Regions from separate parts of the Neobacillus sp. DFD-2R genome, predicted to be linked through region 2. Evidence: predicted binding sites of a transcription regulator. Region 2 holds the regulator's gene; the other holds the start of a gene.
What was found. Region 2 encodes LexA, which represses DNA repair genes until DNA is damaged. Its sites were predicted from a motif close to CGAACATATGTTCG; they were not measured.

Region 1: a site for LexA is predicted at 1,856-1,869, ahead of AC3ANV_RS22280 (YhjD family protein). Genes of this name have one in related genera too.

What each region holds. Positions count from the first base shown of each region.
Region 1 covers NZ_CM173228.1:4,448,648-4,452,543, reverse strand. The annotation lists gene AC3ANV_RS22295 (hypothetical protein) at 8-262, shown strand; gene AC3ANV_RS22290 (IDEAL domain-containing protein) at 439-675, opposite strand; gene AC3ANV_RS22285 (competence protein ComK) at 866-1,435, shown strand; gene AC3ANV_RS22280 (YhjD family protein) at 1,449-1,823, opposite strand; gene AC3ANV_RS22275 (LCP family protein) at 2,115-3,056, shown strand; gene lepB (signal peptidase I) at 3,207-3,761, shown strand.
Region 2 covers NZ_CM173228.1:3,887,473-3,891,368, forward strand. The annotation lists gene AC3ANV_RS19405 (DUF896 domain-containing protein) at 1-59, opposite strand, end outside; gene AC3ANV_RS19410 (YneB family resolvase-like protein) at 142-789, opposite strand; gene yneA (cell division suppressor protein YneA) at 809-1,132, opposite strand; gene lexA (transcriptional repressor LexA) at 1,292-1,915, shown strand; gene glnA (type I glutamate--ammonia ligase) at 2,671-3,896, opposite strand, start outside.

The sequences.
Region 1 (3,896 bases), 560 kb from region 2:
GTTTTTAATGAGTAATGTGTCTATTCCTAGGCCACCTGACGTAGTAACTATCTTATGGCAAAGAAACCCGCTTAATCCTGAGTCTCCGCGTACAATTATCCAATCTAATGTCATTGGCAGTTCACATCCATGTGAGAGATTATTAGAACCAGGTGACTTATTTGTTCGTGCTCGTGATTGTTTATTAGCTAATGGATTCAGAAGAGTGTTCCAAGAAAGATTTGGTGTCTTCGGGATTTCTGTATTTTTAAGGAATTCGTAATATACAGTAAGTTCAAAATAGTTTAAGGGTTATTTAAGTATAGGAATTAAAAAAGTGCAGATTTGTCTCATTTTATAGACAATCTGCACTTTTTTGTTTGGTAAGAGTTTCTAAAAAATAAATAATCTTAAAAAACAAAAGAACCGTCAAATTTGACGGTTCAATAAAAGATTTCTTTAAGTTCCAAAGCGTTTATTTATTTCCGTAAGCTTTCTTGATAACAATAAAAATGTTTTTTTGTCACGATGATCAATGGCAAAATCAATTTTTTGTAACAATTTTTCCTTTTCAACTGTTAGTTGAATTTCCGATAAGAGCATTTCGATGTATAAATCCTGGATGAAGTTTTCTTTCCTCTGATTACGTTTCATTGCACCAATTTTCATTAATTCCGTGTAGGATTTTTCATTCATGAAAATCACCTCTGATGCTTTTTCTTATTATATGGATTTTTTCGGATAATATCAATTAATTTTTACAATTTTCTGAAAAAAAATTTACCGTTTATTTGTGAATAAATTAGCAACAATTCCAAAAAAGTAAAGATAAGGAAATTTATAAATGATATGATTAACAAAAGTAAACGAATAGGAGTTGAAAAGGGTGAAGGAAAAACAGATTGAAGAGTATGAGGTAAATTCATGTACAATGTTTTTAGAACCAGTAGAATATGGAAGTAAAATTTATACACGAATTATTGAGGTAGATGATGAATTTTTAGCCCCATTTAAACCGCTCGATATCATTAAGAACAGCTGTAATTATTTTGGCTGCGATTACGAAAGCAGAAAAAGAGGAACACGAATGTTAACTGATATTAAACGTAAAATTCCGATTGTTATTGAACCGACAAATAGCCTCTACTTTTTTCCAACCACATCACCGAGCCGCCAAGAATGTATTTGGATTGCACATGATCATGTTGAGAATTATCGGCGCTCTGACCGTCATCAAACATTGATCAAATTTCAAAATAAAAAATCTTACTATTTTCCCGTTTCATACTGTACGATTGAGGGGCAAATGGGGAGAACCTCTTCTTTTAAAACCAAGCTAATGCAAAGAATTGAAAAAAATGAGAGGAAATTATTTTATTTACAGAATAGACCAAAGTTAATGAATGCATCAGAATATTCAAGAGTATATGGTAGAAAAAACTTTTTAAAAGAATAATAAAACATTTTCTTTAATTATTTTTACGGGACGGGTGTTTTTTTAGAAAATAAGATACCATTAATTCTTGAACCTTATTTCGAATCCGTGGATTAAAATAATTGTGGTTTTCTTCATAACCTTTATAGATAAACATATACATCGTAAAGGCATCGTCCCGTTTAATTTCAGTAACTTGAAGTTTATTCTTTTTCATATACTGTTTTACCTCAGCTAATTCCTTCTGTATATCCTTCATAGTCTCCTCAATCAATTCTGAATAAGGCTTTTTTAATTTAAAGGGACTGCTTTCGACTACAGATAAATCCCGGTTTAAAACGATTAAAACCATTGGCAAATAGATGGCCTTTTCCATAATATTTCGCTCTTCCTCTGGAATTCTTGTCATCCCCATCACTGTTTCCTTTCATATTATACACACGAACGTTTGTTCCTCTAATCATACAAAAAAATTGCCGAAAAGGCAATAACTCTTTAAAATTTAACCTACAGATAATAATCAAATAACAAAAAAACGCATGCTTATTATAGCTTGCGTTTTTTGTTTAATGTATATGAGAAAGTTTTTGATAGAAGGATATTTCGTTGGGGAAAATGAATTATAAAGGAAACAATGCAATGAAAAATTTAATCATATTAGATGTAAAAATAAAAAATTACCTGGTGGGGTGATACAAGAATGAGATCTGAAAAACATCATATAAAGAAAAAAAGAAGATGGGTATCAGTGTTACTTGTTTTCCTCGTACTTATTGGCGGTACTGCAGGTTATGCATATTATCAATATAAACAAGGAATTGCCCAATCATTAAAGAAGGTTAATAAAACAAATAAAGAAAATAAGGTAAATTACACATTTGAAGGTAAAAAGGATCAGTATGGTGACACGAATATCCTCTTGCTCGGAAGTGATGCCAGGGGAAATGAAAATTCAAGGGCAGATACGATTATGATTGCTCACTATAATGAAACAAGAGGAACATATAAATTAACCTCTATAATGAGGGATAGCTATGTCAATATACCGGGACATGGAAAGCATAAAATCAACTCTGCTTTTGCATATGGGGGACCTGAACTATTAAGACAAACGATTAAAGAAAACTTTGATATTGACCTTCAATATTATGTTATTGCGGACTTTCAGGGGTTTGTACAATTAATTGATGAAGCATTTCCAAATGGTGTAGAAATTAATGTAGAAAAAAAAATGTCTGAATATATTGGTGTTACATTGGAACCGGGGCTGCAAAGGTTAGACGGGGAGCATTTACTTGGTTATGTCCGTTTTCGCCATGATGCAATTGGCGATTTTGGCCGTGTAAAGCGGCAGCAGGAAGCATTAAAAGCGGTTGGGAACCAGCTTAAAAGCTTTGAAACAATCCCGAAACTTCCGAAATTAATTGGCGTTATTACACCGTTTATAAATACGAACATGGATACAACAGATATGTTATTTATGGCTAAGGATTTCTTCTCCAAAAATAAAGGAAATGTAGAGACATTAAGGATCCCAGTTGACAACAGTTTTACGGAACCACGAATTAAAGGGGAAGGAGCCGTATTGGAAATCAATCTTGAAAAGAATAAGGAAGCTCTTCAGCAATTTATTAGTAAATAATGTTTTCACCTATCGTAAGTATTTAATGAAGAATTAAGGATGTTTTTGTATTTGGGTAAAAGAATTGACGTTAGATTGAATAGAAGCATGGAAAATGACGATAATGAGAAAATAGATAGGAGATAAAGGCGGAAACATGGAGGAGATTCTATGAAGATTGAATGGAAAAGAGAAGGCATAGAATGGGTTAAGGCATTTGCAATTGGAATTATTATTTTTTCGTTTATTCGAACATTTTTCTTTTCTAATTATGTGGTTGAAGGCGAATCGATGATGCCGACTCTGCAAGACGGCAACAAGCTTGTTGTTAATAAGCTGGGCTATCAGGTCGGAGAATTAAAACGATTTGATGTCATTGTCTTTCACGCAAACGAAAAAGAGGATTTCGTCAAACGGATTATTGGACTGCCGGGGGATAAAATTGAATATCGGGATGATCATTTGTATATCAACGGACATAAATATGTGGAGCCTTTTTTAGATGTCTATAAGAAGAAAACACCTGGCGTCAAGTTAACTGGAGACTTTAATTTAAAGGAAATTACAGGCGAAAATAAGGTTCCAGAAGGAAAACTATTTGTACTGGGGGATAACCGATTAGGCAGCTGGGATAGCCGGCATTTTGGCTTTATCTCTACCAACCAAGTCGTAGGGAAAGTCGATTTACGATATTGGCCATTGAATGAAGTGAATGTCCATTTTTAAAAAAATTTACTAGTAAAGAGCACGCTTCAGGTGCTCTTTTTTTGCACCGTAGAAATTACCATTTTTGGAGTAAATCTGTTTTGCTTAATCCAAACGTTTGTGCCCTTTTTATGGTAGAATGAGAGATAAAGAATC
Region 2 (3,896 bases):
GATGCTTTTGCTTTTTTTGCCAGCTCATTGATACGAGCCATTTTTTCTTTTGAGAGCATTCAAGGATCTTCCCTTCGGTAAAATATCAGTTCATGACATCTGATTTTACTAAATAAAAGGCCTTCTGACAAGGTAAAAGGCCTACACTTCTTGTGAATCAATATAATCCTGGTATCTTCTATGTACAGTTGCTTTCGATATGCTATAGCCAAAACCTCTTAAAATAGCTGCAATTTCAGAAAAGGTCAACTTATTTTTTCTTAAACGGACAATCTCTTCAATTGGGACTTCAATTTTTTCTCGACCGGAACTCTCACCAAGATTTTTTAAATTTTTCTCAGGCTTATATCCTTGATTAACCGCCCGTTTCATTCCGCGCTTAATTTTTATATTATGGAGTTTGCGCTGATATTCTTCGACCATACCTACAATTTGTAAAACCATTGAATCAGATTCAGATAACTGCAATTCACCATTATGTGAAATACTATAAAGCTTTATTCCCTCTTTTAATATGACGTGCAAAAGAGCAATCTTTGCATTTCCTCTTCCGAGCCTGGTTTCATCCTGAATTAAAACAGTTTGTATGTGCCGATTTTTTATTTCCTCTAATAATTGAAGTATTCCATCCCGTTCGAGATCATACCCGCTAGCTTGCTCCTTTATAATCGAAGTGACTTCGAATTGATATTGTTTTGCCAGCTGGGTCAGTTCTTCCTCTTGACGATTTAAAGAAGTTTCCTGAGTTTCTTTCGTTGTACTGACCCGGCAGTATATAATTGCCTTCATAAAAAATCAATCTCACTTTCTATTCCCCAGCGGCACTGGCAAACTCCGTAGCAGTTGATGCTTTTTTTGGCACTGGGATGACTATTTCTTCACCTGGAAAAATATGATCATCTTCTATTTTATTATGACTTTTAACCCAATTAACGAATTCTTCGTTTGATAGAGAATGCTGCCCGGAAAATTGATCAGAAATTTTCCAGAGCGAATCTCCTTCCGAAACGGTAAGCTTTACAAACTTATCTTGGTCATCGGATTTAAAATGGCAGGATATCATCATTGCAACTGAACAGCTTAAAACGAAAAGTATAATAGCATAAGAGTATTGGTTCCACAATTTTCTCATAATTAACACCTCGTAAAGGAATATATGTTCGCTTTTGTTGAATTAATTATAATACGAACATCCGTTTGATGTCAATAAAAATTCGAACTTATGTTTGTATAAAATTGGAGAACATGTTATAATTAAGACAACATTAACCAGAGCGAGGTGTAACTTTTCATGGCAAAAATATCAAAACGGCAACAGGATATTCTTGATTTTATAAAAGGAGAAGTAAAGAGTAAGGGATATCCTCCTTCTGTACGTGAAATTGGCGAAGCTGTTGGACTGGCATCCAGTTCAACTGTTCATGGACATTTAGCACGATTGGAAAGCAAGGGGCTTATTAGACGCGACCCTACCAAACCAAGAGCAATCGAAATACTGGAAGTCGATGAAAGTGCACACATCCCAAGAAACCATGTTGTAAATGTTCCTGTGGTGGGTAAAGTTACTGCCGGTCTTCCTATAACGGCAATTGAAAACGTTGAAGAATATTTTCCTCTTCCTGAAAGGCTGGCACCTGCAGATGAGCAGGTATTTATGCTGGAAATCATGGGTGAAAGTATGATAGAAGCAGGAATTCTTGACGGAGATTACGTGATTGTCAAACAGCAGCCAACGGCAAATAACGGTGATATTGTTGTTGCAATGACGGAAGAAGATGAAGCCACCTGTAAGCGATTCTTTAAAGAAAAAGATTATATTCGTTTGCAGCCGGAAAATTCTACAATGGAACCGATTATTTTGAGGAATGTTTCTATTTTAGGCAAAGTTATTGGTGTATATAGACATATTCATTAAAAGAAAACGAGCCGGCACAAAAGTGTGCCGGCTCATTTTCTTTGGACAATTTTTTACGATCGCTGACTTTGGCCCTTATTGTTTGGATCGAGGATAAAAATACAATTTTTCGTTGATAATTCATTTTTAAATTATAGGGGCATATTAAAAGCATAAATGTTAGCGGTTTGGGGAAGGTTATTGTTCAATATCGAGGATTCAGTCCTTACAACTTGAACCCTCGATGACATCAAGTAAGAATAACTAATGAATTAAATTATTGTAATTGATTTTGTTGGCCCATTTGTCCCATCCCCATTTGCTGATTAGATTGTTGCTGTCCTTGCTGTAAACTACTAAGTGTACTTTGCAGATGCGTTAATTGCTGTCTAACGTCACTAAATTCTTGGGCAATTTCAACATCAACCTTTTTTTCACTTCATCTTCAATTTTTTTCTTAGTGTTATTATCCATAATTACCTCCAATTTTAATTAATAGACCTCTTAAGGCCCAGATGCTCTATTGGAGATTTTCTATCCTTAAAATTTTTTATCAATAATTTTTTTTAAATTGAATAAAGTTGTAATTAGGGAAAACAGAAAGTATCCTCCTAAACACTGGCGATACTCTCACCTAAGTCGGAGAAATAAGGGCACCCGCTATCATTGACCTCATCCTTCATTTTGCGGGGATCATCTTTAACTAATTAAAAAAAAATCCGGATTGCCCATATACAAAAAAAGCCTTGAAGCATAGAGCCTCAAGACTTTTTTTATTAATACATGCTCAAATATTGTTCGCGTTCCCAAGGGTGAACGACTGTACGGAACATATCCCACTCGATTTCTTTCGCTTCTACGAAGTGTTCGAAGATGTGCTCTCCAAGACCCGAAACGATTACTTCATTAGATTTTAATTGATCTAAGGCTTGAGCGAGTGTAGCCGGAAGATCAATAATGCCTTCTTCTAATCTTTCATCCTTGCTCATCACATAGATGTTACGGTCAACTGGTGCCGGTGGAGTTAATTGGTTTTTAATGCCGTCTAAACCAGCTTTTAAAAGCACAGCCATTGCAAGGTACGGATTTGCTGAAGGGTCAACGCTACGCACTTCTACACGTGTGCTTAATCCGCGTGATGCCGGAATACGAATTAGTGGTGAACGGTTTCTTGCAGACCATGCTACGTAGCAAGGCGCTTCATAGCCAGGGACTAAACGCTTATAAGAATTCACAGTTGGGTTTGTTACCGCTGTAAAGCTTGGAGCGTGCTTTAGAATACCAGCAATGAATTGACGGGCTGTATCGCTTAACTCAAGATCGCTAGTTGGCTCGTAGAATGCATTTTTACCATTTTTGAATAAAGAAAGGTTACAGTGCATTCCGGATCCATTTACACCAAATAGTGGTTTTGGCATAAAGGTTGCATGTAAGCCATGCTTACGGGCAATCGTTTTTACAACAAGCTTGAATGTTTGAATTTGGTCACAAGCTGTTAAGGCATCTGCATATTTGAAGTCGATTTCGTGTTGGCCGGGAGCTACTTCATGGTGAGAAGCCTCAATTTCAAAGCCCATTTCTTCTAGCTCAAGAACGATATCACGACGGCAGTTTTCACCTAAATCTGTTGGTGCTAAGTCAAAATAACCGCCTTGGTCGTTTAATTCTAATGTTGGTTCACCTTTTTGATCTAATTTAAATAAGAAGAATTCAGGCTCAGGTCCTAGGTTAAAGTTTGTAAAACCAAGGTCTTCCATTTCTTTCAATACTCTTCTTAAGTTATTACGCGGATCACCTTCGAAAGGTTTTCCTTCCGGAGTGTAAATATCACAAATTAAGCGAGCTACTTTTCCTTTTTCAGCTGTCCAAGGGAAAACAACCCATGTACTAAGATCCGGATATAGTAACATATCTGACTCTTCGATTCTAACAAAACCTTCGATAGAAGAACCGTCAAACATCATTTTGTTATCTAGAGCTTTTTCTAATTGGCTGATAGGAA